2 regions of the Desulfallas thermosapovorans DSM 6562 genome follow, and region 1 is predicted to be linked to the other one. Evidence: a T-box and tRNA genes for the amino acid it is inferred to sense, from the RefSeq annotation. Region 1 holds a T-box; the other holds one or more tRNA genes.
What was found. The T-box of region 1 lies ahead of thrS (threonine--tRNA ligase). A T-box ahead of a tRNA ligase gene usually reads a tRNA of that ligase, here a tRNA-Thr.
Positions count from the first base shown of each region.

Region 2: it encodes a tRNA-Thr, which carries the amino acid that the T-box ahead of thrS (threonine--tRNA ligase) is inferred to sense. The anticodon was not compared.

Region 1 covers NZ_VNHM01000014.1:41,895-57,069, forward strand. Annotated here, with positions in the region: gene LX24_RS15030 (DUF6431 domain-containing protein) at 1-170, shown strand, start outside; gene LX24_RS11730 (hypothetical protein) at 273-530, opposite strand; gene LX24_RS11735 (helix-turn-helix domain-containing protein) at 566-850, opposite strand; gene LX24_RS11740 (helix-turn-helix domain-containing protein) at 1,001-1,219, shown strand; gene LX24_RS11745 (metallophosphoesterase family protein) at 1,222-1,545, shown strand; gene LX24_RS11750 (GNAT family N-acetyltransferase) at 1,556-2,047, opposite strand; gene LX24_RS11755 (hypothetical protein) at 2,147-2,629, shown strand; gene LX24_RS11760 (YqhR family membrane protein) at 3,191-3,649, opposite strand; gene LX24_RS15185 (hypothetical protein) at 3,960-4,082, opposite strand; gene LX24_RS11765 (hypothetical protein) at 4,201-4,602, shown strand; gene LX24_RS11770 (LysR substrate-binding domain-containing protein) at 4,935-5,756, shown strand; gene LX24_RS11775 (FAD-dependent oxidoreductase) at 5,847-8,042, opposite strand; gene LX24_RS11780 (4Fe-4S dicluster domain-containing protein) at 8,092-8,604, opposite strand; gene LX24_RS11785 (molybdopterin-dependent oxidoreductase) at 8,634-10,715, opposite strand; gene ytxC (putative sporulation protein YtxC) at 11,056-11,913, shown strand; T-box leader at 12,000-12,232, shown strand; gene thrS (threonine--tRNA ligase) at 12,319-14,229, shown strand; gene infC (translation initiation factor IF-3) at 14,456-14,983, shown strand; gene rpmI (50S ribosomal protein L35) at 15,014-15,175, shown strand, end outside.
Region 2 covers NZ_VNHM01000024.1:6-15,333, reverse strand. Annotated here, with positions in the region: gene arsB (ACR3 family arsenite efflux transporter) at 1-998, shown strand, start outside; gene LX24_RS14085 (class I SAM-dependent methyltransferase) at 1,000-1,632, shown strand; gene arsD (arsenite efflux transporter metallochaperone ArsD) at 1,648-2,043, shown strand; gene arsA (arsenical pump-driving ATPase) at 2,044-3,780, shown strand; gene LX24_RS14070 (arsenate reductase ArsC) at 3,790-4,179, shown strand; gene LX24_RS14065 (hypothetical protein) at 4,706-4,984, shown strand; gene abc-f (ribosomal protection-like ABC-F family protein) at 5,552-7,204, shown strand; gene LX24_RS14055 (YigZ family protein) at 7,308-7,946, shown strand; gene LX24_RS14050 (flavodoxin family protein) at 8,000-8,632, shown strand; gene LX24_RS14045 (methyl-accepting chemotaxis protein) at 8,898-10,481, shown strand; gene LX24_RS14040 (radical SAM protein) at 10,674-11,582, shown strand; gene LX24_RS14035 (phosphoribosyltransferase) at 11,614-12,180, shown strand; gene LX24_RS14030 (hypothetical protein) at 12,251-13,156, opposite strand; tRNA gene LX24_RS14025 (tRNA-Thr) at 13,391-13,465, opposite strand; cobalamin riboswitch at 14,381-14,562, shown strand; partial or broken rRNA gene LX24_RS14020 (16S ribosomal RNA) at 15,164-15,328, shown strand, end outside.

The DNA.
Region 1 (15,175 bases):
AAGTAGGCCTGCGCCAACTTATCCCCGGTATTATCCTGCCGCCGGACGAACAGGACAAAAGAAAAGGAGCCCAAAAAGTACTGCGCATTGTAATAACCGGATTTCCCCAAATCCAAACCTTTCAGGCAAGGTTTCATAAACAATGCAGATACTCTTTCATGGCTCCTTAGACATTATTTTAGCATATCCGTAGCCGCTTGTGCACCCTCGAAGTGCAAATGTCAATACCAACACAACTTTTGTCTGTGCTGCGGCGGGGTAAAATGTTATGATTACCGGAAACGGCGCCCAATAATGGCTTCAAGCGCTTGAGGCTTTCGGAACTCATCAAAATCCACCCACTCTCCACGGGCTACTTCCTGCTGGGCGGTTTTAATTTCGGAAATTTCTTCTTCGGTAAAGTGGTCTTCATTAATCGGCAGCAGTTTTTCGTTAAGCAAAGTTTTAAGTAATTCGGCTTTTTCAGCTTGTGAAAAGGTTCTAATTTGTTCAACAACCTGTTTGACCCGGGAAAGCGCCATTTTAATCACCCTGTTTCAATTCCTTAATTAGGAAGGCTAAATTCTTATTCAGATTTTACCCATGTATCGAGTACATCATTCAGTATTCTTAGTTTGTCCGGCGGTAGTTTTTGCACCTTTTCACACACCCGGCGGACCTCTGGGGGTAACTCCGGGGGGTGGTCGGAGGCAAAGAACTCGGAGAGGGTGATGCCAAGGGCCTGACAAATGCGGGAAAGAGTATCTACGGTAGGTTGCTTGTTCTTTGATTCTAATTGCCCAATGTATGCTGCGGAAACGCCAGCTTCCAAAGCTAATTTGCCTTTGCTCATACCAGCGGTTTCACGCAATGACTTTATTTTATCCCCAACATTCATTAGATCACCAACATTATAAACTATAGTTTCAGTTTAACATAAAAAACCAGATAAATCCTAAACTATAGCATTGACTATGCATAAACTATAGTTTATACTAATACCAATTCGGAGGTGGTGACTTTGCAACTAGATTTCGGACTTAGACTTAGTAGATATCGTGAAGCAAAAAAGATGACATGTGCTCAGCTTGCCGAAAGTGCCGGGCTTTCAGTTACGTTCATCAAAACGCTTGAAGAAGGAAAGAAAAGTCCTACACTTCGGACAATGGAAAAACTCGCCGCTGCCCTGGGCGTTAAGGTAACCGATTTGCTCGATGAGCAAGCCAGAGAGGTGAGCTGATTATGAAAGTAGCTCACGTAGGGGATATCCACTGGGGCCTGAATTATCCAGGCCCCGCACCGGATTCCCGGTTTAAGGATATAACTGCGGCCATGGATTGGGTGGCGGATCGGATTATTGAAGAGGGCTGCAAGTTGGTACTTGTGGCCGGTGACCTGTATAAAGACGCCCGGGTGTTTTTGGAGCGGGCCAGTACCGAGATTGCCGCTGCTTATAACTGGCTCTATAAACTCGGCAGTGCAGGTATCGAAACAGTTGTTATATCCGGCACCCCTAGCCATGACCCGGTTGCCGCCTATGAATTGTCAGGAGTTCGTAGTTGCTAAAAAAAGTATATTATCCAACTCGAAGTCCAAGGATAACTAAATCCCTTTCTATACCGTCGAAAATGGCTACTCTGGGCAAATAACCCCATTGTTCAAAATTAAATTTCAAAAATAACTGTAAACTTGGTTCGTTGTGACTAAATATAAATCCAAGAATTGTAGTAATTCCTAATCTTGGAGATTCTTGAATTGCCTTGGACAGTAATTTCTTACCTAAACCCTTTCCTCTATGCTGTTCAGCAATATAAATACTAATTTCAGAAGTGGAATTATAGGCTGGCCTGTTATAAAAAGAAGAGAAACTTAACCAACCCAAGGTATTACCCCCGTCCTCTACAACCCAGATAGGACGATTATTGGGGTTATGTTCACGAAACCAAGTTAATCTACTTTCAACTGTTACTGGGGTAGTGTCAGCTGTAATCATCCTAGAAGAAACAGTTGAGTTGTAAATATCTACTATAGCTGGTAGATCGTTTTCAGTAGCTAGTCTTATATTCAAAGTTGTCTCCTCCAACATTTTGATTAGATTTTATCAAATCTTAAATGCCATTTGAATATCGCATAACAACCATTAAGTGACTAACACGGAGGTGTAAGCATGACGGCTGAGGATTTCCGCCGGGTGAAGGCCTGGCTATACAGTATACCGCGGCTGAAAATAGCCATAGAAAACCTCAGAATCGAGCTGGAGAAGCTGGACACACGGGCCGCGTCGCCGCCCCGATGGGTATCCAATCCGGCGGGGACCTTCAGCACCGGTGGAATTATCGACAGCCGCCAGGTCAGGTGGGTGGAGTTCATGGACGAGTACCCGTTGCGGAGGCGGGAAATAGAGCTGGACATCCATGAGAGGCAGCAGCAACTGGAATGCTTTGAAAGGGTGATGGATATGCTTCGGAAAGAAGACGCCAGGCTAGTGCAATTGGTGCGAAAGAAATATTTGGAGAAGGTGCATGACCGGGATATTTGGGAAAATGTGCTGTACACAAGCAAGGCAACATTCTACCGGATGAGGATATATGTGGTAGAGGCGTTTTATGAATGTCTCCCGGGGCAATTTGCGCATCGCAATGCAAGTTGAGACTTTATTGAGACCATTTTGCCGGGAAAATGTGGTATGCTTGTATCATGGAAAAGCCGCCCCATGGGGTTGGTTTTTTAAGCAAAGAAAAAGACCCAGATTAGGATATGGGTATGCAGGAAGTAGATTGCGTTGTGGTGGACATTGACGAAACAAAAGAAATTTGTTCTATGCGGTTTTCGGACATAAAGAATCGTGGCTCGCAGTATGCTAGGTTAAGATGATTAATGGAACAGCGATATAAAAAGCAAAAGCGCCCCTTCCAGGGCGTTTTGCGCTTATTTACTTTAAATATGTTACTTACCGTAGTATGGGAAAAACCCAATCCCAAACACCAGCAGAATCAGCACCAGAAAGAGAATAAAGCTGCCATCGAAGTACGGTGCACCAACGGTTCCGCTCATTAACACATTCCTCCTTGGCTAATGAATATTGTACTAAAATAATATGCATGTGCTAAGAAAGGTGTTAACGCATAACCGGTGAGATAATGTACCAATAAACAGGTAATTATATGGGTCCCGGTACCATAAAACGGAGGATGGTGCACTACCTTAAGCTTCAAGATAACCGTGTTCTCATGTCCAGCCGGTTCAATATTTCAGCCATTGTAACTCCATAAACAACAGCACCTGTAAAGTCTGTTATTGCCGTACCTATGGTAAGCGGTGTAAGCTTGGGCACATCTGCAATATACGTTAACCCGTATATGGTAAACCAGGATATAATGCCGAAAAGGATTCCCTTAAAAATATAATTTGTACTTGTCACCAGCTTGGAAATTAGTAAAGCAAAAACCGATCCCAGGAAACCTACAAATATTAACTGGACCGCGAGAAAAAACAATAATGATAAAGTATTAACAGGACTGTGGCCTGTAATAATTATGCTGGGCCAATCCAAAAACCGTAAATTGGCTATACCGAGGTAATAAGAAATGTAGCTTATTATGTTCATTAATATGCCGCCGGTTAAACCGGCAATAAAGCCTCTGGTGATGACATCTTTAATAATAACCAAACGAACCAACCCCCCGCTATATTTTTAGATATTCTGTCCGTTAGTATTTAAAGTAATTCCATCTGAATATACTTAAAGAGGATGTTCAAAAAGTAGGCCTTGGTGCCAGGTGTTGAAATACTCTAGTTTTTCAACACCTGGCACCAGCGTGAACACCGCAAAAGCCGGCTAATGTGTAGGTCATAAGATGGCCTCGCGTAGGCTTTTCGAACAGCCTCTCAAAGGCTGCTCTTTTGCCGGGGCGTAGTTATTTTGGTTATCGGCTCTAACTTAAACGAAAAACGCCCCTTGCGGAGCGTTTTTCATTAATTTAGCATTTTCCACCGTAGGGGAAAAAGCCGATGCCGAATACCAGCAGAATCAGAATCAAAAAGAGAATAAAGCTGCCGTCAAAGTAGGTGCCACCACCGGAACCGGTTGCTCCAAAAGCCATTAAACATGCCTCCTTAATAAAGGTTTTATTGTTAATAACGGTATATAATATGTATAGAAGGTGGAAAGTGTTACCGCGTTGACCGCCGGGGTGTTATAAAAGTGTTTGTATAAGAGTATTGAAGGAAATCAAGACAATAGGGAGAATAAGAACGACTAGAATAAGAACGGCAAAAGTACAAGTTCAGTCATGCCACCATAAAATACAGGGGGGAGGGAAATCATTGCTTGAAATCCTTTACGACCCGTTTGTGTTAGGTTTCATATTAATACCCGGCTTAACTATAATTCTATGTGGTTTTGCAAATTGGCGTTTGGAAAACACGCGCATGGTCACCGGTATGTGCTTTTTAGTCAGCGCCATGCCGGCTTTCGGAAACATTGGTTTTTTGGTGCTGGCCGCCATATATACGTTCATTGGCTTTTGCAGTGCCTTTATTGCATTGAAAATTAAAAAAATGTTGGAAAGAAGAAAAGGTCAGCCCGTTGAAAGAAAACCTGCCGGACAGAATGATAATTAAATGTTTAATTTGTTTGAAAATTTTTCGCCAAAATATTGCGGGCGAAATTGTTTAGTAATATAATAGTATAAAGAGTCCATCCAGTTTTCCCCCGGGTCACTCCGGGGATTTGTTTTTTAAATTGATTTTATATATTGGCAAAACTGGGGTAAACTTATTCTAAAACAAGATAAAACATGTGCAATCTGTTTGCTTTTTATGTTAAAATTTTATATTAGCAAAACCCCGGGAGGTAATAACATGTTAGACCATCAGTTACTTATTTTCGTTACCGTTGCGGAAAAAAAAACTTTTCCCGGGCAGCGGAAACCTTAAACATTTCCCAACCTGCCATTAGTCAAAATATACATGCCCTTGAGGATTACTATGGAGCCAAATTGTTTGAGCGCTCCAGTAAGAGAGTGGAGTTAACCCAGGCGGGAGCCACTCTGTACGGCTATGCAACTGAAATTTTGGAACTGCATAAAGTGGCCGAGCGGGCTGTATCCGATTTGGTGGAGTTGGTGACCGGGAATCTGACCATCGGGGCTAGTTTCACGGTGGGAGAGTATGTATTGCCGCGTTTGCTGGCGGCGTTTACCCAAAGGTATCCCGAAGTTAAATTTTCTGTAATGATAGGCAATACTGAAATGGTACATGAACATGCCCGGGATACCAGTATTGATATTGGGCTAGTGGAAGGTTTAGTGGAGGACTCGCAGTTAAAGGTTACTAAATTTTTGGATGACGAGCTGATTTTGTTTGTATCCAAAAACCACCCGCTGGCTGAAACTACTTCCATCAGCCCCGAGGAAATCGCTCTGAAATTGAAAAGCGTGCCTTTTATATTCAGGGAAGAAGGTTCCGGTACCCGGCTGGCGGTGGAAAAAGCATTACAAAAACTTGACTTTAAACCGGAACACATCATCACCCTGGGTAGTACCCAAGCCATCAAAGAGGCGGTGGAGGCGAACCTTGGTGTTTCCATGCTATCTAAATGGACACTGCGCAAGGAATTAAAACTGGGCTCGATAAAACCCATCAGGTGTTGCAACCCCATCACCCGCGGCTTTTATTTGCTGCAGCACAAGGAAAAATTCCAGTCCCGGGCGACCGCCGAGTTTGTAAAACTTGTGTTGCAAAATGACCTTACCGCAATCCTAACCAAGTTTTAATATATAAAATGGCCTGTGTTTTGGCGCCCCCAAGGGGCGCCTTATTAATGCCAAAAGCGCCGCTTAAAACACACGCGGCGCTTTAATAAACTAAAGTATTCTCTGGCCGAATACATTTTGGGACCATGCATATCGGGCACACTCAGGACATATTTCCTGGACACTGGTTTGTTCATTGATAAAATCAATGTGCTTGGCGGTGGCATAGGGCTTTCCGCAGTTCTTACACGTAACCATGGGTAAGCGGCTCATCAGAGCGCCACACATGCGCATCTCCCTGTATCCTCCGGTATCTTCCAGGGTAATGGCACCGGTGGGACAGTTTACGGAACAAGTGCCGCAGCCGATACATTTGTCATCCGGCCTGTGGAAGTCGGTTTGGGGATTTGTACCGGTGTCCCGGTTGCCAACATAACCCAGTTCCAAAGCGTTGGCCCCAATTTGCTCCCGGCAAACATCAACGCATTGACCGCAGGCTATACACAGGTCACAGCGCAGGCAGCGGTTGGCCTCATTTTGGGCCGCCTCTTCGCTGACCGCCAGCATAATTTCTTCGAAGGTATCTTTTTTCTCAATCTGATATAAATGATGAAGATCAATTTGGCTGGTGTTTGATCTTTGTGCGGCGCTGATATGCACAGGCGGTATGCTTTCCCTTTTAACGGGATAGTTGATACCTGCTGAGGGCTCCTGCCCTCGCAAATAGGCGTGCATGGCAGCTGCGGCCTTTTTACCTGCGGCCATGGCTTTAATGGCCGAAGCCGGTCCTGTAACTGCATCACCACCGGCAAAAACACCCGGCATGGTAGTTTCCATGGTCTCCGGATTAACCACAATGCGGTTGCGGTCTGTTTGTACCTGCTCTGTACCGGCTAAAAATGACAGGTCCGGTTGCTGGCCCGTGGCAAAAACAATTAAATCCGCATCAATTTTATAGTTTGAATTCTCCACCGGTACCGGCTTGCGCCGGCCACTTGAATCGGGCTCGCTGAGCTCGTTGCGCAAGCATTCCAGGTGGGTGACCCGGCCATTTTCGCCCCATACTTTAACCGGTGAAGTTAGGAAATCAAAAATAACCTGCTCTTTTTCAGCATCTTCAATTTCTTCCTTTAACGCCGGCATTTCTTCCCTGGTACGCCGGTAAACAATTCTTGCTTCCCGGGCCCCCAGGCGTAAAGCCACCCGCACGGCATCTATGGCAACGTTGCCTCCGCCGACGACAATAACTTTTTTGCCGGTCAAGTCCGCCACTTCGGGCAGGTCGCAATCCCTTTGATCGGTTGCATTCACCCGGTTGTCTATGCCGTTTAGTTTCAGGTTCACCGTACTTAAAAAGGTGATACCGTCCATAACACCCTTTAAGCCCTGGGGGTTTTCCAGGGGGATGGCACCTTTCCAGGCGCCCGGCCCCAAAAATATAGAGGCGTAGCCCTGCTGCCGCAGTTCACGGATGCCGTTTTCCCCGTTAATGGGGGTGTTGACCTTGATTTCCACACCCATGGCCCGAATGCGGTCGATTTCATCCCTGAGCACCTTTCTGGGCAAGCGGTAGGAGGGAATACCGTAAGCCAGCATGCCCCCGGGCTCGGGCATGGCTTCAAATATGGTAACCTCATAACCCCGGCGGGCCATAAAATAAGCAGCCGCAAGCCCGGCCGGGCCGCCCCCGACCACGGCAATTTTTTCGCTGTATAACTTTTTTGCCGAGGCGGCGGGCACTGCCGGGTTAGCGAAACACTTATCATAGGCCAAGCGTTTAAGGGCACATATGGAAATGGCCTTATCCACCGCAGCCCTGCGACAGGCCTTTTCACAAGGATGTTCGCAAATTCGGCCCAGGCTGCCGGGTAAAGGTACATCTTCCCGGATAAGCTCCAATGCCTCGGTATATCTGCCCATGCCCACCAGGGCAATATAATTGGGGATGGAGATACCCGCCGGGCAGGCCGCCTGGCAGGGAGCCTGCACAAGTTTTGCACATTCGGCATCGGCGCATACATGATTATCAATGTGTACTTGAAAATCTTTTTTATATTGTGTTAAGTAATCAATTACCTTTGCGGCCACCTCTTTACCGGCACCGCACTGGCACATATTCAAGACCCTGCCGGCCTGTTCACGGATAGCTTCCAGCGTGCCCGGGTAGGCTTTCCCTTCGCTAATTAGATCAAGCAGGTCGCATATTTCATTAAAGCTACGCCGGCATACACTGCAGTATTTTCCTCCGGTTAAAAAAATCATCACATGGCGTTTTGTTTTTTTAACCTTGCATCCCTTATCTTCCATAGAAACACATCCTCGGTTAATCTGTTTGGATTAAACTGCCAGATAAAAATTAGTGCATATCCTGGCCGGAAACAACTTCCCTGGCAAATCTAATCCGTTTGGTTTCCGGTACATTATCCGCCGGGCCGAAAGTTAATGCGTTGGTGGGGCAGGCGGTGACGCAAGCGGGCTTCAGGCCTGCGTCAATGCGTTCCAGGCACAGATCGCATTTGACTGCTTTACCCTTTTGCCCATCCCATTGGGGAGCACTCCACGGGCAGGCCATAATGCAGCTTTTACACCCGGCGCAGCGGTTTTGGTTAATAAATATTACACCATCGATGTCGCGCTTTTGAATGGCCTTGTTGGGACAGGCCGGTACGCACCAGGGGTCGGCGCAGTGAAAACAGGACAGGAAAACAAAGTTGGCTTTGGGGCGCCCGTTTCTGTCAACCGGACCCACCTCGATAATTTGGTTGGGTTTGGGTCCCACGCTCAGCCCCTTGTTGATTTTGCACTGCACCTGGCAGCTGCGGCAGGAAATACACCTGCTTTCATCTTGGAAAATGGCGTATGCGCTCATGAAAAACCCTCCGATTTTTTATTTTATAATTAAATTGCTTGTACTTTAACATGTACATGCTGCAGTGCCGGGCTACCCCCGATCATATCGGATATGTTTTCCTGCAGCAGGGTGTCGCTGGCACCCTTGTTGTAGCATCTGGTCAGTGCTTTTACTCTGCGGCCAAACCCGTGCACCATGAACACAGCTTCGGGGTGAATTAAATCTGTCACGTGGGCTTTAATGGTATCCCGGCCGCGGGATGAGGAAATCTGGACGGTTTGGCCGTTCTTAATGCCCAGTTTTTCTGCTTTTTTTGTATTGATCCATAATAGGTTTTCCGGCATTAGTTCATTCAGCAGCGGGTTGTTTTGTGTTGAAACATGGGTATGGGCAATGCTCCGGCCTATCAGCAGGCGGAAATGACCTTCTGCGGGCGGCTGTACCGTTTCATATTCAGGGAAAGACGGGTACCCGTTTTCCTCCAGCAAACTGGACACAAATTCTATCTTGCCCGACGGTGTTTTGAATTGAATGCCATCCTCACGGTTCCAGTATAATGGCTCATCGGCCAGGGTTACAAAACCCTTCCCGGCAAAATCATCCAGTGTTAAACCGGTTCCCTGCAGCTGGTAGTTCCACAGGTCCTCCAGGGTTTGGTAAGGGAAGTAATGGCCGATGTCCAACCGGTCAGCCAGTTTTTTAATAATTTCCCAGCCCGGTTTAGTATCGTACCTTGGTGTTACCGCTGGTTTGCGTATATATAAAGATGGCTTTAAACCGGAGTTTTCCTGGATGGAATCCCCTCTTTCCAGATAAATGGATTCGGGCAATACAACATCGGAATACCAGGCCGTTTCGCTAAATTGAATATCAATGGTAACCAGTAAATCCAGCTTCTCAAAGGCCCGTTTATTGTTTTCGTAATCGGGTATGGAAAGCATGGGATCGTGACGCCACACAATCAAACCTTTCACCGGGTAGGGATCCTCGCTAAGTATCACCTGGGGCAGCATTTGCACCACCCCGTGGGCCGGGTCGGGAGTAGGCAGTTTGGCTGTGCCCGCTCCGTCACACCTGGGCACTTTAATATCGGGTAGCTGTTGGTCGGTCAATTTATTCAGGGGTTTTTTACCGAAATCCTTGGCGTTCTTCTTGAAAAAAATACCTCCGGGTGCTTCAATGCTGCCCATCAATGCATTTAACATAATCAGTGCCCGGCGTACATACACTTCGTTTGTATAGTGAGCAGAACGGTAACCGTAATGGAATATCACCGCCGGTTTGGCTGCGCTGGCCTGCCGGGCCAGGGAGATGATTTCCTTAGCGGGTATCCCGGTTTGCTCCTCGGCCCACTGGGGCGTGTATTTTCCTACAAACTGTTTTAGTTCTTCAAAGCCGAGCACCCAGCGTTTGACATAATCCTTGTCGTACAGTTCTTCATTAATTATTACATGCATCAGCGCATAGCTGAGGGCCAGGTCGGTACCCGGTCTAATCATTAAAAATTTGTCCGCTTTGGTGGCGGTAACTGTGACCCGGGGGTCGATATAGGTGAGTTTGGTGCCGTTTTCCAGTGCGCTGGTTAATTGTTTGACCATTTTAAGTTCGATTGACTCGAAATAATTGCGGCCAAATAGAATAATATGTTTTGCTTTAGCTAAATCCACGCTAACGCTGCTATCGGTGTAACCTGTTAAAGATCTGAAGGCAGTATTTAAAGAACCTTTGCAGCAGCTGTCATGGCTAAAGTAATTGGGGGAACCCAGTGCCCGCATAAATGTTTTACTGATGTGGGAGTTGAGCTGGCTTCTTTCTGTATAGGCGATGCTGTGGGCACCGTATTTTTCCTTAATCTCTTTGAGCTTTGTGGCTACGTAATCCAGTGCTTCATCCCAGGTGGCCTCACGCCATTGTCCCGACCCGCGGGGACCTGTTCTAATAAGCGGCTTTTTTAGCCTTTCCTGGTCATTTAACAGGCATACCCCGGCTGCGCCCTTGGGACATATACTGCCCTTTATACCCGGGTCATGCGGATTACCTTCGATTAATTTAACGTTATCGTTATCAACCATAACTTGAATAGGGCATCTAACGGAACACATCAAACAAATGCTGTGAACACTCTGCATGTGCTTACCCTCCCTGAATTTAACAACCATGGTACATTAACCATTCATTTAATCCGGTGAAGTCTAACAATTAAAAATTGTAATTGTAAATATAGTGAAGCATTATATTTAAAAATATCAAACAATTGACACGGCCAGTGTCCGGGCGTTGACAAGAGTTGTGTCTTTTTCAGGACATAGTGCCGGTTTGCTATTATAAACGCCAGGCTTAGGGCGGGCGCTTATTATTTACCGCACATTATCACCTTGTTTTTTGATCATACTGGTAGCACCGCAGGTTACCGTAATAGCATTTTGCAGGAGCACATATAATGTTATATACATAAGGGGGATTGAGCTCATGATGTCACAGTGCCTTTCCATAGGTACCGCATTCCATAAGGATTTGCTTAAAGACACTCTGGGCCAGGAACTAAAGGCGCTTAAAAATAAAGGTTTGGATGTCCGCATGGAGGAAACCCCGGTTGGTGGCCTTACCTTTTTAGCTTGCTGCATTTCCGGCGGTGAACAGGTGGAACCGGTTTTCAAACATCAAATAGCGGGTGTGATTACCGATTTAATTGTTAGTAAGTGGCAGGATAAGCTGCTTCAAGATATAATAAGAAATAACTATTATTATTTCGACGATGAAGAGAAGAGCACTATTTATGATTATGCCCGCAAGAAATTAAACCATAATGCAAAAAAACAGGAAAAGAACAGGCTGTGGATATTGCGCCGGTTGACCGAATACTTGAGTTTTAACAGCGATCTGGTTATTGACGGGTTTGTTCGTTTTCGGCTCAAGGAGTACGTCAACGATTTGTATGACGTGGCGGATCAAGCGGTGGATGATTTTTTAAGCGAGCGGGAATACAATGAATTTATACAGTTATTGCGATATTTTGTGGAAATTCAGGAACCCCGGGCGGATCTGGTTAATGTGGTGCTGCGTCCCGACGGTGTTTTTCAATTGTACGACGAGAAGGGCGGGCTTATAAATAGTGATTACTTAAAAGATTTTATGGTGGACCTGGCTGAAAGTGAAATCAACTATGAAGATTTGCTGATCAGTGCGCTGATTACCATCTCCCCCAAAAAAATTACTGTTCATCAAGGTAACGGTGGTTTTCCCGCAGGTACGCTGGAAACGATCTGCAAAGTTTTTTCAGGACGGGTTGACCGGTGTCCGGGTTGTACGCTGTGCCGGCGGCAATAACGGCCCCTTCCTTTTGGGCTTGTGCGTTGACAATTTATGTACGGTAAAATATAATACTTATTAGCTAAAAGCGCGAATAAAATGCTGTAAATGTAATGATGAGGAAGAGTAAACTCTTACCGGTTCCCAGAGAGAGGGTGCCACTGGCTGGAAGCGCCTTTGTACACGGAGAGTTGAAAACCACCTTTAAACAGCCGTGTTGAACCCGTGGTAGAACATAGTAAATACGGCCGGTTGGCACCGTTACATGCCACTTAAGAAAGGCCCCAAAGGGTCTTAAATCAGGGTGGAACCGTGGGATAATTATCTCGCCCCTGGCATACGTGCCGGGGGCTTTATTTATTACCGGTGACAAGTTTTAAAATTAATATATAAGCTAAACCAGGAAAGGGGTATTGGCAACAAATGATTAATGTAACCCTCAAGGATGGCTCGGTACGCCGTTACGAATCCGGAACATCTCTTCTGGAGATGGCCTTTGATATTAGTCCCCGGTTGGCCAAGGAAACGCTGGTGGCCCGGGTGAACGGTAAATTAACCGACTTGAGCAAAGAAATAAAAGAGGACAGCGCCGTAGAGTTCCTTACCTTCGATAGTGATGAAGGTAAAGATGTTTTCCGTCACAGTGCCTCCCATGTACTGGCCCAGGCCGTGCAAAGATTATTTCCGGGCACTAAACTGGCCATCGGTCCGGCCATAGCCAATGGCTTTTATTATGATTTTGATACAGCCCAAAATTTTACTCCGGAACAACTGGCCCAAATTGAAGCTGAAATGAACAAAATTATTAAGGAAGACTTGCCTTTTTGCCGGGTGGAACTTTCCCGCCAGGAGGCCATGGACAAATTTAACCAGCGGGGGGAACAATACAAGGTAGAGCTAATTAACGATTTACCCGAAGACGCGGTTATCTCCTGTTACCGGCAGGGTGAATTTGAAGATTTATGTGCCGGGCCGCACGTACCCTCAACAGGGCGTTTAAAGGCGTTTAAACTGCTCAATGTGGCCGGAGCCTACTGGCGGGGCGATGAGCGCAACAAAATGCTGCAGCGCATTTACGGTACGGCATTCCCCAAAAAATCACTGCTGGAAGAACACTTGCACCGGCTGGAAGAAGCCAAGCGCCGGGATCACCGCAAACTGGGGGCGGAATTGGACCTGTTCAGTATTCACGAAGAAGGCCCCGGGTTTCCTTTCTTCCATCCTAAGGGCATGATTCTGCGCAATGAGCTGGAGAGATTCTGGCATGAAGAACATAAACGGCGTGGTTATGATGAAATACGCACCCCGGTGATATTGAACCGCGCGCTGTGGGAGCAGAGCGGCCACTGGGATCACTACCGGGACAACATGTACTTTACCCGTATTGATGATGCCGATTACGCCATCAAGCCCATGAACTGTCCGGGCAGTATGCTGGTTTACAAAAGCCGGTTGCACAGTTACCGCGAGTTGCCCATACGCATGGCCGAACTGGGTTTGGTGCATCGACATGAGCTTTCCGGTGTGCTGCACGGTCTGATGCGGGTACGCTGTTTTACCCAGGATGACGCCCATATCTTTATGCTACCCGGGCAGATAAAGGATGAAATTGCCGGTGTTATTGATATGGTTAATGATTTTTACCAGGTGTTTGGATTTAAATATCATGTGGAGTTATCCACCAAGCCTGAAAAGGCCATGGGCTCCGATGAGATATGGGAAATGGCCACAAACACTTTGCAAGAGGCCCTGGAGGCCCGGGGTTTGCCCTACAAAGTTAATGAAGGAGACGGTGCTTTTTATGGTCCCAAGATAGACTTCCACCTGGAGGATTGCCTGGGTCGTACCTGGCAGTGCGGCACCATTCAATTGGATTTTCAGATGCCCGAGTTATTTGACCTGACCTACGTGGGTGAAGACGGCCAGAAGCATCGTCCCGTGATGATCCACCGGGTGGTGTTTGGCAGTATCGAGCGGTTTATCGGTATTCTCACCGAGCATTTTGCCGGTGCCTTCCCGGCCTGGTTGGCTCCGGTGCAGGTAAAGGTGTTGCCCATCACCGACCGCCACATGGATTATGCCCATAAAGTGGTGGAGGCGCTGGCTAAAAATGATATCCGGGTGGAACTGGATGCCCGCAATGAAAAGGTTAATTACAAAATCAGGGAAGCCCAGGCTCAAAAGATACCTTATATGCTGGTGCTGGGTGACCGGGAGGCCGAAGCCGGAGCAGTGGCGGTGCGCCACCGCAGCCAGGGGGACCTGGGCGCCATGCCGCTGGAAAAGTTTATCGAAAAATTGGTGCAGGAAATTAATGATAAAGATTGCAAATAAAACACCGTGCAAGGGGCACCGGGCGGGGAGTTGACGGGGCCGGTGGACCGTGGTATAATAAACCACAAATTGTATATTAAAAGGTTATCAAGTAGAAGCCACTCGCTTCTCACCCCGGAACATCCACTGGATTGTTTAAGGGTTATTACGAGCTACCATAAATGTTTATGATAATTTATTGGTATTTTTTGGCGGGTGCAAACCCGCCTTTTTAATTTGCAGGGAGGTGAAATTTATTTCCAGGGAACACCGGATAAATGAAAATATCCGAGTTAGAGAAATCAGGGTGGTGGATGTTGACGGTAAGCAGCTGGGTGTGCTGCCTACCCGTGAGGCATTCAAGCTGGCGGAGGAGAGGCAGCTGGATCTGGTTGAGATAGCACCGCAGGCCAAGCCACCGGTTTGCCGTATTATGGACTACGGCAAATTTAGATATGAGCAAAGCAAACGGGAGAAGGAAGCCAGGAAAAACCAGCGCATCATCAATGTCAAGGAAGTTAAGCTAAGACCCAATATTGATGATCATGATTTTAACGTAAAGGCTAAAAACGCGATCCGTTTTTTGAAAGACGGTGACAAGGTAAAGGTTACCATTATGTTCCGCGGGCGGCAGATTGTGCACCCCGATCTAGGGAAAAAACTTCTGGAACGGATGGCGGAGCAAGTTACGGATCTGGCCAATGTGGAAAGACAGCCCAAACTTGAGGGCAAAAATATGATTATGATTTTGGCGCCCAAGCAACAGCAGGAGTAGTGCCATATACAGGAAGGAGTGAAGTTATCAATGCCCAAAATCAAAACCCACCGTGGTGCCGCCAAACGTTTCAAAAAGACGGGAACAGGCAAATTTAAGGGCTCGCACGCATTTCACAGTCATATTTTGGGGAAGAAATCGGCCAAACGCAAGCGCAACCTTCGTAAGTCCGTGGTTGTCCATCCATCCGAT
Region 2 (15,328 bases), on a different contig from region 1:
TTCTTTGCATGGCGGTAGGTGTCCTGATCGGAAAGTTTTTGCCCGGAATCCCGGCATTTTTGGGACGTTTTGAATACGCGAACGTATCAATACCTATGGCGATTCTAATCTGGCTTATGATATATCCGATGATGCTGAAGGTGGATTTTCAAAGCATTAAAAATGTTGGGAAAAATCCTAAGGGGCTTTTTGTTACATGGATAACCAACTGGCTGATAAAGCCTTTTACCATGTTCGGCATCGCGTGGCTGTTTTTCTTCGTCATTTTCAAGGCCTTTATCCCCTCAGACCTTGCGAAAGACTATCTTGCGGGCGCAATACTTCTCGGAGCGGCACCGTGTACAGCAATGGTATTTGTATGGAGTTATTTGACCCGTGGCAACGCGGCTTATACCGTTGTGCAGGTGGCAACAAATGATATTATCATCCTCTTCGCTTTCACACCCATAGTTGCGTTTCTTCTGGGTGTTGGCGGTGTCACCATACCTTGGGACACTCTTATTTTGTCCGTAGTATTGTTTGTTGTTATCCCGCTGGCTGGCGGAATAATCACCCGTAATACCATCACAAAAAAGCGTGGTCCCGAGTATTTTGAAAAGAGTTTCATACCGAAGTTCGGAAATATCACGACCATAGGTCTATTGCTGACATTAATAATAATCTTTTCATTCCAGGGCGATGTAATTCTGAATAATCCACTGCATATTGTTTTGATTGCCATACCGTTGATTCTTCAGACTTTCCTAGTCTTTTTCATTGCATACCTGGCAAGCAAGGCTATAAAACTGCCCCATGAGATAGCAGCGCCTGCCGGTATGATTGGTGCCTCAAACTTTTTTGAACTGGCAGTTGCCGTCGCGATTTCATTATTTGGAACACAAAGTCCGGCTGCACTTGCCACCATTGTAGGGGTTCTGACGGAAGTACCTGTTATGTTGATATTAGTGAAGATAGCGAATAATACAAGGCACTGGTTCCCTGCGGAAAGGAGTGTTTAATATGAAGAGTAAAGAATATTTTGACCGAATATCAAACGAGTGGGATGAAATAAGACAATCTTTTTTCTCCGACAGTATCCGGGAGAAAATGTGCGAGGCTGCACAGGTAAAAGAAGGTTTGACTGCTGTTGATGTCGGCGCAGGTACCGGCTTTGTAACGCAGGAACTGCTTAACAGAAAGCTTCGCGTAGTAGCAATCGACCAGTCGCAGGAAATGCTTGATGTATTAAAGCAGAAATACAGTTCTGTCGGTGAGATCGTCTGCTTACAGGCGGATGCATATTCGCTTCCTCTGGAAAGTGACAGCGTCGATTATGTGATGGCAAATATGTTCTTGCATCATGTTGAAAATCCGGGTCAGGCGATTTCAGAGATGACACGCATACTGAAGCCCGGTGGTAAATTAGTGATTGCTGATCTGGACCGGCATGATTATGAGTTTTTACGCAAAGAACAGTTTGATGTCTGGCTTGGCTTTGAACGCTCGGATATCAGAAAATGGTTTACCGAAGCGAACTTGTCCAATATAAAAATTGAAGACTTAAATGAACAATGCTGCTGCGATTCCTGTGAATCCTGCAGTAGTGCCGCAATTAACATCTTTATTGCTTCAGCTGAAAAATCATCTATATAAAAGGAGTTGTTCTTCATGAAAAAAATGAAAATATTTGAACCTGCGATGTGCTGCCCAACCGGACTCTGTGGCGTGGGAGTAGACCCTGAACTTTTGCGTATCTCTACAGTGCTTGATACGTTAAAAAAACATGGTGTAATTGTTGATCGCTTCAACCTTAACAGTGCACCTGCTGAATTTATCAAAAATAAGACCATCAATGCCTATATCAATGAAAAAGGAACAGAGGGATTACCGGTAGTTATGGTTGATGATGAGATTGTTATTACTGGCCGCTACCCTACCAATGAAGAGTTCACCAAGCTGCTTGATCTTCCCGGAGATGTGTTGGGAGTGAAGAGCACGTCCGTCAAGGTGAAGGTTTCTAAGAAAAATTCTGGGGGATGTAATTGTAAGGGAGGTTGCTGTTAAGTGAATAAATTCGATCCGCAAAACATCCATTTAACGAAATATCTTTTCTATACCGGCAAGGGTGGCGTTGGTAAAACCAGCGTCGCCTGTGCCACCGCCGTTTCTCTCGCAGACAAAGGCAAACGTGTGCTGCTCATCAGTACCGACCCGGCTTCCAACCTCCAAGACGTGTTCTCGATTGAATTGAGCAACAAAGGTACGCCTATCCCCGGTGTGCCTAATCTATATGTGGCTAACCTCGACCCTATACAGGCCGCAGCTGAGTATCGGGAAAGCGTAATCGCGCCTTATCGGGGTAAGTTGCCAGCTTCTGTTATCGCAAATATAGAGGAGCAGCTTTCTGGCTCATGCACCATAGAAATAGCAGCATTCAACGAGTTCTCTAATTTCATAACAGACGAAAAGGTTCAGAAGGAGTACGATCATATTATTTTTGATACTGCTCCTACTGGCCATACCCTACGAATGCTTCAGCTTCCTTCTGCTTGGAGCAGGTTCATAAGTGAAAGCACGCATGGCGCATCCTGCCTCGGTCAACTATCAGGTTTAGAGAGCAAAAAATCGATTTATCAGCAAGCTGTGGAAACATTGTCGGATGGCAGTCAGACTACATTAATACTTGTTACCAGACCGGAAACTGCACCATTTAAAGAAGCTGAACGTGCTTCCAATGAATTGTTTGCGTTAGGTGTTAACAATCAGATGCTGGTTATCAATGGATTATTGATGGAGCATACAGACGCTCTATCAAACAGCCTTTACGAAAAACAGCAGGCAGCTATATCTAATATGCCGAAAGCCTTAAAGGCGTTTCCAATCTATATAGTACCTTTACGCTCTTATAATGTCACTGGTTTGGAAAATGTGCGTGCTTTACTTACTACCGACTATGTCCCTACTGAGCCGCGAAAATTGAATACTGACCATATTCCTTCGCTCAGCGATGTGATAGATGAATTAGCAGCAGAAGGCAAGCGCGTCATATTTACGATGGGTAAGGGCGGTGTAGGCAAGACCACCGTTGCGGCTGCTGTTGCGTTAGGACTTGCAAATCGAGGAAAGAAAGTCCACCTTACCACTACTGACCCGGCTGCGCATTTTAAATTTGTGATAGACGAAACAAGTGGTATATCTATGAGCCATATTGATGAAGCTAAGGAGCTTAAAAAGTATCAGCAAGAGGTGCTCTCCAAGGCACGCGCTTCTGGTATGAGCGACGAGGATATTGCCTATATCGAAGAAGATCTTCGCTCACCCTGTACACAGGAGATAGCTGTTTTCCGTGCATTTGCGGAATTAGTTGACATGGCAGACGATCAGGTTGTAGTTGTTGATACTGCTCCCACAGGTCATACCCTGCTCCTGTTGGAGTCCACACAGAGTTATAATCACGAAATAGAACGTACTAAGGGCGAGATACCCGAATCGGTGGCGCGATTGTTGCCGCGGTTGAAATCAGACGAAACCGAGGTCATTATTGTAACCCTACCGGAAGCGACTCCCGTTTATGAGGCTCTCCGTCTTGAAGATGATTTAAAGCGCGCGGGTATCGCCGCTAAGTGGTGGGTGGTCAATCAGTCACTTTACGGCACGGATACGACAAATCCCATACTGATGGCTAAGGCAACTGGCGAAATAGAATGGCTCAACCGCATCAATGAACATGCAAATGGAAAGTTCGCACTGATTTCATGGAGTCCTGAAGATATCAAGGGTGAACGCTTATTGGCGCTGTAAGGAGAGTAAATGATAAAGGTTGCATTTATTTGTGTTCATAATTCATGTCGAAGCCAAATAGCTGAGGCATTGGGCAAACATTTAGCAGGAGATGTATTTGAAAGCTATTCTGCTGGCACAGAAACAAAACCCCAAATTAATCAGGATGCTGTGCGTCTAATGAAAGAGCTTTATGGTATAGATATGGAGAAAACCCAATATCCAAAGTTACTTGATGATATCCCGCAGGTAGATATTGTTATTACAATGGGATGCAATGTGGAATGCCCTTACCTTCCCTGCAAGCATAGAGAGGATTGGGGACTGGATGATCCTACGGGTAAGAGTGATGAGGAATTTAAAAAAGTTATTTCAATAATTGAAGCCCGAATAATTGAATTGAAGAAGAAACTGACATAAAATTAATTAATGCCAATTGCACATTCAGTGGTTGGCGTTATTGTTAATTGACATGTTTCCTCGTACGACGGTTTTTCAAAAATGGCCGAAAAACCCATTGACATGTTTCCACGTACAGATGGTTTCTAAAATGGCCAACAGACATCAATTCTATCAACTCGAGCCATGTGGAGTGTGTGTTATTGATGTCAAGGGTGGAGAAGTAAGACTACTTAAAGCACTGATAAATAAAGGGTTTCCTGACATTGCATTTTGCTCTCGGCAACTTTGTTGAGAATGTTAATGTCGGGAAACCCTTATTTAAACTGTTCGTGGTAACAACTCAACCAATTTGAAAATGGTAGGGTTGAGATGACAAATTATATTTTTTGCTGTGGCTGTAGAGACAGGATAGATGTATAATAATATACTAGGTGGGTTTTGTTTACTATATTCTCTCTTTCTACCAAGGTTGATTAGCTATTTGCTGTACATTGTCGAATTTGAGGAGGTCCCCCGTTAGGTACTAATCAGTGGAGGATTACAAGTGAAGAATGAAAAAAATATTTCTGTAAAACACCGGATATTTAATGTAGTTTTTCTAGTAGGTGTTTTTATGTCATTTTCTGCAAGTTTGGTGAATTACTTTTTAGGTTTAGGAACAACAGTCGTATTAGTAACCTTTACTTGTGGCGTTATTTCTGTAGGATTATATATAGTCTTCAAAATCAACGGGAATTATAATCTAGTGGCATTGTTAGTTACTACTTTATTAAGTTTTGTTTTTTTTCCAACCATGTGGCTCGTATTCGCCAAAAAATTCTAGAGATAAAATGGGAAAAAGATTTTGTAGTAACGATTAGTGGTGGTGTTATAGAAGTAGGAAGTGACGAGTTAACCAGTTTATTAAATAAGGCTGATCAGTTATTATATAAAGCTAAACATAACAACAAAAACCTAATAGAAAAAGAGGTTAGCGCCTAGTGAGGCACCTACTATAAAATAGACCTGCATAGCCATAACATTTCGACCGGGTTTCCCTGTTGTTTATTGACACCCGGTGAGGTGACGCTTATAATGATAGTGTTAAAAAGCTTCAAATTTTAAGAAAGGGCAAGGTACCAGCAGGCAATGAAATAATTCACTCATAAAACATTTGTAAAATGAGGATTTAATAAAGCCGTGGCTATGAACGGCTTTATTGTCATGCATTTTATAAACTGTGAGTGGATAGTGTTTCATAATTGCCGGTAGCTTGCAAATAATATATAACTTGTGTTTATTATTTTTTAATAATATCTTGAACGGTTTTCCAACTGTTTGGGTTTTATTTGCGCTATAGGTGATATATATTTTAAACGCTATCCTCTCCAGGTGATCAGGAGGGGTTTTTATTTTATTACTGGAATGCAGCAACATAAAAAAATATTTTGGAGACCGGTTAATTATTGATATAGAGAGTTTAAAACTTTATTCCGAAGACAGAGTCGGCATTGTTGGTGTGAATGGAGCCGGTAAAACCACGCTGGTTAATATTTTGACCCGGAGGTTGGAGCCCGATGAAGGATGGGTTGAACTATACGGATCCTATTCCTATGTTTCCCAGCTCCAGCCGCCCCGGAACAAAAGGATAAGTGCTGAATGGGCCTCTAAATTGAGGGTATCAAGTACCTGGCATGAAAGCATGAGTGGCGGTGAAAAGACCCGGTTTAAGCTTGCCCAGTGTTTTGATAGCAACAGCTTGATGATATTTGCGGACGAGCCCACCAGTAATATTGACATGGAAGGCATAGAACTCATAGAAAACCGGCTGGTGGAGTACCAGGGGGGACTTGTTATCGTATCGCATGATCGTAGCCTTCTTGATAGGCTGTGTAACAAAATAATAGAGGTAGAGAACGGTAAAATAAAACTGTATGGCGGTAATTACAGCTATTATAGTGCTCAGAAAGACCAAGAAAGGGAAAGAGCTCAATTTGAATATAGCCAGTATGTAATTGAAAAGAAGCGGCTTGAGAAAGTTATCGTAGATTTAAAACAAAAGATGAAATCGATCAAAAAAGCCCCCAAAAGGATGGGCAATTCCGAGGCTAGACTACACAAGATGGGAGGTCAAAAGGCCAAGGCCTCCCTGGCGCGAGCAATAAAAAATACCCGGGCTAGAATAGAGCATTTAGAGGTTAAAGAAAAGCCTTTACAACAAGAGCTCATTAAACTGGATGTGGTAGATCCAAAAAAGATTTACAGCAAAGTTATTATTGAGGGCCGTAATATAAACAAAAACTTTGGCGACAAGGTCATATTTAGAGATGCTGAGTTTAATATTGATAACGGTGCCAAGGTTGCCTTAATTGGCCCCAATGGTTGCGGAAAAAGTACTTTGCTTAAAATGATCGTTAATAAGGACGACGGTATAAAAATTGCTCCGGGGGCAAAGATTGGCTACTTCAGCCAGGATATGAGTATCTTGGACGAAAGCTTAACCATCCTCGAAAATGTGATGGCGGACAGTATTTATCAGGAAACCTTTGCAAGAATATTCCTCTCAAGGTTGTTATTTAAACGAGAGGAAGTGTTTAAAAAGGTAAGTGCATTGAGCGGGGGAGAGCGCGTCAAAGTTTCCTTTGCCAAAATACTTCTCAAAGACTTCAACCTGCTTATATTGGATGAGCCGACAAATTATCTGGACATTCACTCTTTGGACGTCATTGAGGAAGCACTGCAAAACTATAATGGTACATTATTATTTGCTTCTCATGATCGCAAGTTGATCAGTTCTGTTGCCGACCACATTATGACTATTGAAAATCACAAAATCAAAATGTTCAATGGTAATTTTGCGGATTATTTAGCAAAAAAAAGTCAAGCACCGGATAATAGCTTGGAAGATATAAAAAAACAAATTTTTGTTTTGCAAAATCGATTGTCTGAAATTATAGGAAAATTATCCATGCCCTCGAAAAATAATAATCTTCAAGCACTTGATGAGGAATATCATAAAGTGTTAAATGAGTTAAAAAGACTTAAGGGCAAGGTCAGGAGTTAATGTGGGCCAGTCGTGTTATGACGGATTTCGGAAGGCCGGTAAGGCCTTCCGAAATTCCATGGGCAATAGTAGTGTAGTCAAGGGAGAGGTAGGGTACAGTCCGGTGAAATTACCAAATTTAACGCATATGAAAAACAGCTATCAAACAATTAATAAACCGGTGGTGGTGGAAACAATAATTAAAAAATCCCGTTTTATTACCTCAGCCTCACCGGTAAAGGATGCAGAAGAGGCCGGTCGTTTCTTGTCAACCATTAGAGAAAGACACAGCCAGGCCAATCATAACGTGTTCGCTTATGTAATCGATGAACGGATACAGCGTTACAGCGATGACGGCGAACCCGGCGGCACAGCCGGAAAACCGGTGCTGGACCTGATCAAGCAAAAATCATTGACCCGGATAATTATCGTGGTTACCAGATACTTTGGTGGTATTATGCTGGGGGCCGGTGGCTTGGTGCGGGCCTACCGGGAAGCAGCTTTAAAAGGAATCGAAACCGCCGGCGTCGTTACCCGGCAATTATACCGAGAGCTGTGCATAACAATTGATTACAACTGGCTGGGCATAGTTAAAAAAGAATTGGAAAAAACAAACACCAAACAAATGGAAATGACCTATGGGCAGGAGGTAATGATTAAGGTATACCTGGAACCCGGTAATATAAACAGCGTGGCAAAACAAATACTTGAGGTAACCGGAGGGCAGGCGGTGCTGGCGGAAGGAGGGTTTTGTTATTTATAAAGTTACCGTTGGATGTTTAAAAACAGACAAAAATACAAAGGAGGTTTAAGGTAGTGAAGGTAGTGGCATTTAACGGCAGCCCAAATAAGGAAGGCAATACCTACCATGCAATTAGGATTGTCACAGGGGAGCTTGAAAAAGAAGGAATAAAAACAGAAATTATTCATGTGGGAAACAAATCGATAAGAGGATGTTTAGCATGTGGGCAATGCGGGAAGAAAAGGGATGAAAAATGTGTTACCGGGGATGAAGTAAACGAATGGATACAAAAAATGAAAGAAGCGGACGGTATAATTTTAGGGTCACCTGTTCATTATTCATCAATTGGTGCTACAATGAAAGCCTTTCTAGACAGGGCATTCTTTGTTGCCGGTAATAACGGTGGAATATTTAGACATAAGGTCGGTGCTGCTGTTGTTGCCGTAAGGCGTTCAGGGGGACTACCTGCCTTTGATCAATTAAATCACTATCTTACCTATTCCGAAATGATCATACCAACCTCGTGTTATTGGAATGTTATTCATGGCATGAGGCCCGGGGAGGCGTTGCAAGATGAAGAAGGGGTGCAAATAATGAGGGTCCTGGGTAAAAACATGGCCTGGCTCCTTAAATTAATTGAAAAAGGAAAGGGAGCAGTGGTGAAGCCGGAAAAAGAAAAAAAAGTGATTACAAACTTTATTCGCTAGATATGACGTATAATTTGGGTAATAACCGGGTGCCGCATTTATAGCACCCGGTTATTGGTTTAAATTCGGTTAAAAATAATTGCTATGTACAACGCTTGGGATTTCGATAGCTGCAAAAAGTGCTGCTCAATATTTTTAGATTAGAAAAAGACTTTTAATTTGTAAGCGATTTGATATAATATAATATAATATTGCTTACAATATCTAATCTAAAGTAATAAGAAGTCGGAAATATTATAATGAGCAAGTTTGGGGAATCTGCAGAATGAAGAGGTGTGAGCAGGTGTTTAACAAGCTATCGATCAAAGTCACCGTAATCTTGGTTTCTGTAATTAATTTAATTTTCCTGGGTTTTGCCTGCGGGGTTGCTGTTTACAATTTTAATTATAGCTCAAATGCTGCCGAAAGAGTATCTGATTATGATTATGTCGCTGCCAACCATGTGCATGAAATGAGGTTGGCAATTAGCCAGGTATGGCAGTTTTTGACGGACGTAAGCGCTACGGGCGATCGAGAAGGTTACAACGAAACAGAGGAAAATGTGCAAATATTTAAAAAATCACTGGCGGAATTAAAACAATTAGACCCCGGTTCAGCTAATCAGTTGGATTCCTTAGAGCGAAAATTCGATGCATTTTATCTCATAGGGCAAAAAATGGCGGAAGCTTATATCATAGAGGGCAGGGAAAGCGGTAACATTCTAATGGAAGATTTTGACCGGGCGGGCGATGAACTGTTAACATCCTTTGCCGAGATTGCAACCAGGTACCAAACAAGTTTAAATAATCAATTGTTGGGACTTGTGGAAAATCTGGCTGTCAGTAAAGGTACTTCTATTATCATTCTTATTGCTGGGTTATTGTTCCTAATTATTAATTCATTCTTTATTTATACTAAAATTGTTCCCCCGTTAGGCCGCTTAAATAGCTTGATGAAGGATATAAAGAACGGGCACGGGGACTTAACTCATAGGATCGATATCAAAACCCGTGACGAAATAGGCGAAGTAATTGCATCATTTAATAGCCTGATGGATGATATTCATAAAATTATTGCCGAGGTTAAGGAAAAGGCGGTCAGCCTGGCGGATTCAGCGGAACAATTGAGCACCAACTCCGAAAAAGTTACCGTTTCTTCTACGGCAAACGCTGCCAGTGTTAATGAAATTGCCTCTACTGTTGAAAACATTGCCGGTAACAGCCAGGAAATTTCGCAACATGCTGGTGTTGTTTCAGAACATGCGGACCAGGGAAGAAAATCCATCGAAATAGTTAGTGCCCAGATGTCGGGTATTGCAGCCGCTACCAATAAAGTAGGTAAATCCATAGAGACCCTTTCGGCTGCCGTAAATAACATAAATGCCTTTGTAGATAGAGTCGCTAATATTGCGGAACAGACTAATCTCCTGGCATTAAACGCAGCCATTGAAGCCGCAAGGGCCGGTGAACATGGCCGTGGTTTTGCAGTGGTGGCCGAGGAAGTAAGAAAGCTGGCGGAAGAAGCAGCTCAGTCAACTAAGGAAATAAATGTTTTAATGCAGGAAGTGGTAACGCTGTCAGAGAGGTCTAAACAGGCTATGCATGAAAGTGATGAAGCGGTGGAAAATGGCAATTCAACCGTCAGCGCTTTGAACCAAAGCTTTAATGATATTTTGGACCAAATTCATATCTTGAACAGTCAGATTCAAAATATCGCGGCCTCGGTTCAACAGGCTAACTCAGGTATAGAAAATATTGCGGCCACCACTGAAGAACAAACTGCCGGTATAGAGGAATTATCCTCCCTGTCTGTTTCTTTGTCCCAAATGGCCGGCGATTTAAACGGTTTGGTGGGAAAATTTAAAGTTTAGGTAATATTTACAGGTGGGTTTGGTGTAAAATAAAGTTGTTAGTTGTTGAAAACTGCGGGGTACGAAAATATCATAAAAGCCACAGGTACCGCCAATGGTGCTGTAATGCTTGCCGCCGGCTTATGGCGGCTTTTATTTATTCAAGATATAATAATAGGTATAGTAAATGCGTGAATAGAAAGGGCGAGGGCTATGCAGCAGGATCACATGCCCGGTTATATCAAATTATTAAAAAATAAAGTATTGCCACACAGGGTTGAGCAAGCAAGGCGTCATTTTGCCAGTTGTAATCTGTGCCCGCACGATTGCGGAGTAAATCGCCGGGAAAAACTGGGTTTTTGCCGGGCCACGGATAAAGTTGTTCTTTCCAGCTATGGACCGCATAGGGGCGAAGAGCCGCCGCTGGTGGGTAAACGTGGTTCTGGCACTGTATTTTTCGGTTACTGCAACATGCGCTGCGTATTCTGCCAAAACTACGAGCTTAGTTTTGGCGGTGAGGGAGAGCTGGTTACCAGTGTACGACTGGCAGAAATTATGTTGGAATTACAGGACTTTTATAGATGCCACAATATTAACCTGGTTACCCCCACCCATTTCGTACCTAATATTCTCGAGGCCGTTTTACTGGCGGCGGAGCGGGGCTTGAGGCTTCCTTTGGTTTATAACTGTGGCGGCTATGAAAAGCTGGAAACCCTGGCGCTAATGGAAGGTGTTATAGATATCTATATGCCGGATTTTAAATATAACCGGCCCGAGCGGGGGAAAAAATATTCCGGAGTAAAGGACTACCCGGCAGCAGTGAAAAGGTCGCTTAAAGAAATGGACCGCCAGGTGGGAGGTTTGAAAACAGATAATATGGGAATTGCTTACCGGGGTTTACTGATCAGACATTTGGTAATGCCCGGTGGAGTGGAGGACACCAAGGAAATATTAATGTTCATTAAAGAAGAATTATCACCCGGCTGCCTAGTCAATTTAATGGATCAATACTATCCCGCCCACCAGGCCCACCGGTACCTGGAAATATCCCGGCGCATCAGCCAGGAAGAATACCGGGAGGCTTTGGAATATGCTCAAAAACTAGGGCTGAATCTGGTATAAAATATAAAACATCTCAATGGAGTGTTGACTTGTGAAAAATAAAATATACAAAGACAGGTTTGAAGCTGGGCAAGTTCTGGCCCGCATATTAAAGGAAAAGGATATAGCGGATGGTGTTATCATGGCTATACCAAGGGGAGGAGTGGTTGTGGCGGCTCTGGTGTCCGAGGCGCTAAAGCTGCCATTGGATATTATCATACCCAGAAAAATTGGTGCTCCCCGTAATCCGGAGTTGGCCATAGGGGCAGTGACCCAGGACGGTACAGTTATTCTAACAGAAAATGAATACCTGTTGCAAATGGCTGGTAAAGAAGCCATTAACAAGATTATCGAAAAAGAAATACACGAGATAAAAAGAAGAATGATAATGTATCGCGGTAATACAGATTATCCCGATTATACAGGAAAAATCATTATTATTGTTGACGATGGAATAGCCACCGGCTTTACCACCCGGGCCGCAATCATGTCCATTAAAAAAGTGATGAATCCGGAAAGAACCATACTAGCGGTACCTGTGGCTCCGGCTGGGGCTATTCAGTCCCTGGATGAATATGTGGATGAAATCATATGCCCGCTGGTGCCGGAGCCCTTTTAAGCCGTAGGACAGTTCTATGAGAACTTTGCCCAGGTACCGGATGACATGGTAATACAACTCCTGTCAAAAACTACTCCAGTGGTTTAAGCGGTTTATTTTCCAGTATGTTTTCCACTTCTTCATACCCCGTGGGAAATGCGTAGTTATAACGCGCGGGAAGTGCAAAAACATAATTATTATTACGCCCAATTTCTTTGGGGCCCATAGGCGCAGCGCCAATGTGAAATTCATCCCGCTGCAGGGAATTCCACTGGGCAAGGGTAAATACCAGTATAGGTATATCCTGGCGCGGGTTTTGGGCGGTCCACTGGGGATGTCTGATGGAAATCATTGGTCCGGTCTCAGATGCGTTACCCTCTTGTTGGCCTGGTTTGAAACCTTCCCATTTTTCATTTATAATCTTATAACCCTGCCAGCTTTCAGGCAGGGAGAAACTAAAGCCATATTCCGCATTTTGATAAATAATTGAACTGCCTTCCCCATACTCGCCCAGTGTTACAGCGTCAATAAGCCAGCGGCCATTAACTTCTTTTGCCACGAGGGTAATGGGCCGCTTTGCGGCAACCCCGCCGTTTACTTCCTCTGAGCTTGTAATTTCAATAATTTCACCTGTAACTTCATATCCATTATCATCCGGTAATTTATTAATGGTTATAATATCAATATGGTCCGGCCACGGGCTTGACAGCATTCTGCCCGGGGCCTCCTGAGGGTTGGCTTGCCACTGGGCGAGAAGCGTGGGGGATACAATATCGCTATAATTTTCTTGCATACTTTCTTTTACAACATCGGCGGGAGCAAGCAGCGAGACAGATTTCAGCTTATCTCCGAATTCCTTAACCAAATTTTCTACCACCATCTCCTGGTTTTCTTGAGAAATTTGTTTTGGGGGTTGGGTTTGGTTATTCTCAGTAGTACAACCCAGCAAAGAGATACACATTAATAACATAAGTGCAATCCAAAAATTACTTTTCATGACAACCTCCATATTATAATTTGTTTCTATTTTTTTGACGTGCAAAAGGCATTAAAGTTTCATGGTTATTAACAACTTTTATGTAAAAATTTGCAGGGCTATAATTTAATTCAATATCAGATTTGCTATCCTTTAGTATATAGCATCGCCTTTGTAAAAAAGGTCTTGGGCGGTAAATGGACGTCAAAACGCACCAAGGCCTCCGGGTCAAAACCCCGGAGGCCTTGGTATTTCTGGAGCCGGCGGCCGGATTTGAACCGGCGACCTGCGCATTACGAGTGCGCTGCTCTACCCCTGAGCCACGCCGGCAAAATACTAATGCAAAGCTTATAATACCGGTTTCGCGTTCAAATGTCAATACTAGACGTTTGTATTGCGTTATTTTAACAAGGAACATTTTACCGCTAATAATTCTTTATTTATCAGCCATAATAGTAGCGTAAGGTTCGTAATGGCCGAGCCAAGATTGTTGCAGGGTCATTAAGGCTCTGTAACAGTCGGCCAAAGGTTAATACCGGGTCTGGTCGGCTCGATATTAGCCGGCGGGAAGATTGGTAAATGTTTTGGCAGGCTGTATGGCAGTCCGAACGATTGTCATATGGTCGTAAGGGATGTTTGCCAATCGAGCTAAGATTATTATGGGTGCCGATAAAATCAATTGTTTACCCGTGTTTTGATTGTTTGGGTTCGTAGCAGTCGAGAGATTGTTACGGGCTCATAAGGTATCCATAATAGTCGAGCAAAGATCATTATGGGTGTCGTAATGGTTTATGGTAGCCGAAAGGTTGTCATAAGCTGTGAAGATATTCATGATGGTTGTAGCGAAGGTCATTACGGGCTTATAACATAGAAGCTCTCTTCCTTTGTGGAGGAGGGCTTCTTGCTTACGGTAACTGTTTATGTGATTCTACATATTTAGAATATAGGGGTAGTTCGAGGGGGCAGTAATCCCCCTCAATTATTTTAGGGGATACACGGACCCCTTGTCCGGGTGTAAGCCCGGTGGAATCTTTGTAAGATATGTACCGTAGCAATACGGAAGCTTCAGGGATGCTGAGAAAGCTCCCGGTTCCGGTTAACTACCCCTCGGGGTTGTTAATTCGCATGCCTTTCACTTCAGTGAGGGGAGGGGAGGGGGTCACATGCGGTAATGGTTCAATGTAGACAGCGTAAGTTATAGTTGGTATAATAAATTAAAGTTATAATTATAAAACTATAAAATTAAAAATTAATAATACTCAGGGTGCCTTTAATAAGGATAATAGGGAACCAGGTGTGATTCCTGGACGGTCCGGCCACTGTGAATGGAGAGCCGCTTTCTCAAAGCCACCGGAAATAATCACCGGGAAGGCGAAAGACGGTGATGACCCATGAGTCAGGAAACCTGCCCGGGTAGTTTTTGCATTAACCTCCCGTGGAGAGGTATGTGCTAGGCTCTATAGTTTATATTGCTCACAAAGCCTTAGTTCTCTTGCGGGAACTAGGGCTTTTTTATATTTTGTTAACATTAATATTGTTAACCCTACTCCATACTCCGGAGTTTCATTTATTAATTCGGCGTAATTTATGCCGGATTTTTTTTGTAAACATATTTTTTTATAATATATATTGTGAAAAGCTTGAAAAAAGATTGGTACCCTATTGCAAATTGAAATAAAATGTGCTATATTATCAAATGTCGCCACCAAATGTGGCTAAAAATAAGGATTTATAAAGCAATACTGGCTATTGATCAAATAAGTTGTTAAAAATCAAAAAAATGCTATTGACATAACCTATCATAAATTGATATAATACTACTTGTTGGTGCAACTAAAACAAACTATAGATCCTTGAAAACTAAACAGTGCAAAGAGATGAAAGTTGAATCTAGTTCAACACATCAAACCTCGTCAAGCAAAAGCTAAGAGCCGGTGCCCAAGCCAACCGGCGGCGGCAGAGGCTTTTAGGCAAGCGCTAAAACGAGTAATTCACAAACGAGTCAAAGATTAAATTTTTCATAAAACTTTTATGGAGAGTTTGATCCTGGCTCAGGACGAACGCTGGCGGCGTGCTTAACACATGCAAGTCGAACGGGGTTTAACGAGAAGTTTACTTTTTGTTAAACCTAGTGGCGGACGGGTGAGTAACGCGTGGATAACCTGCCCAATAGCCTGGGATAACGCCGGGAAA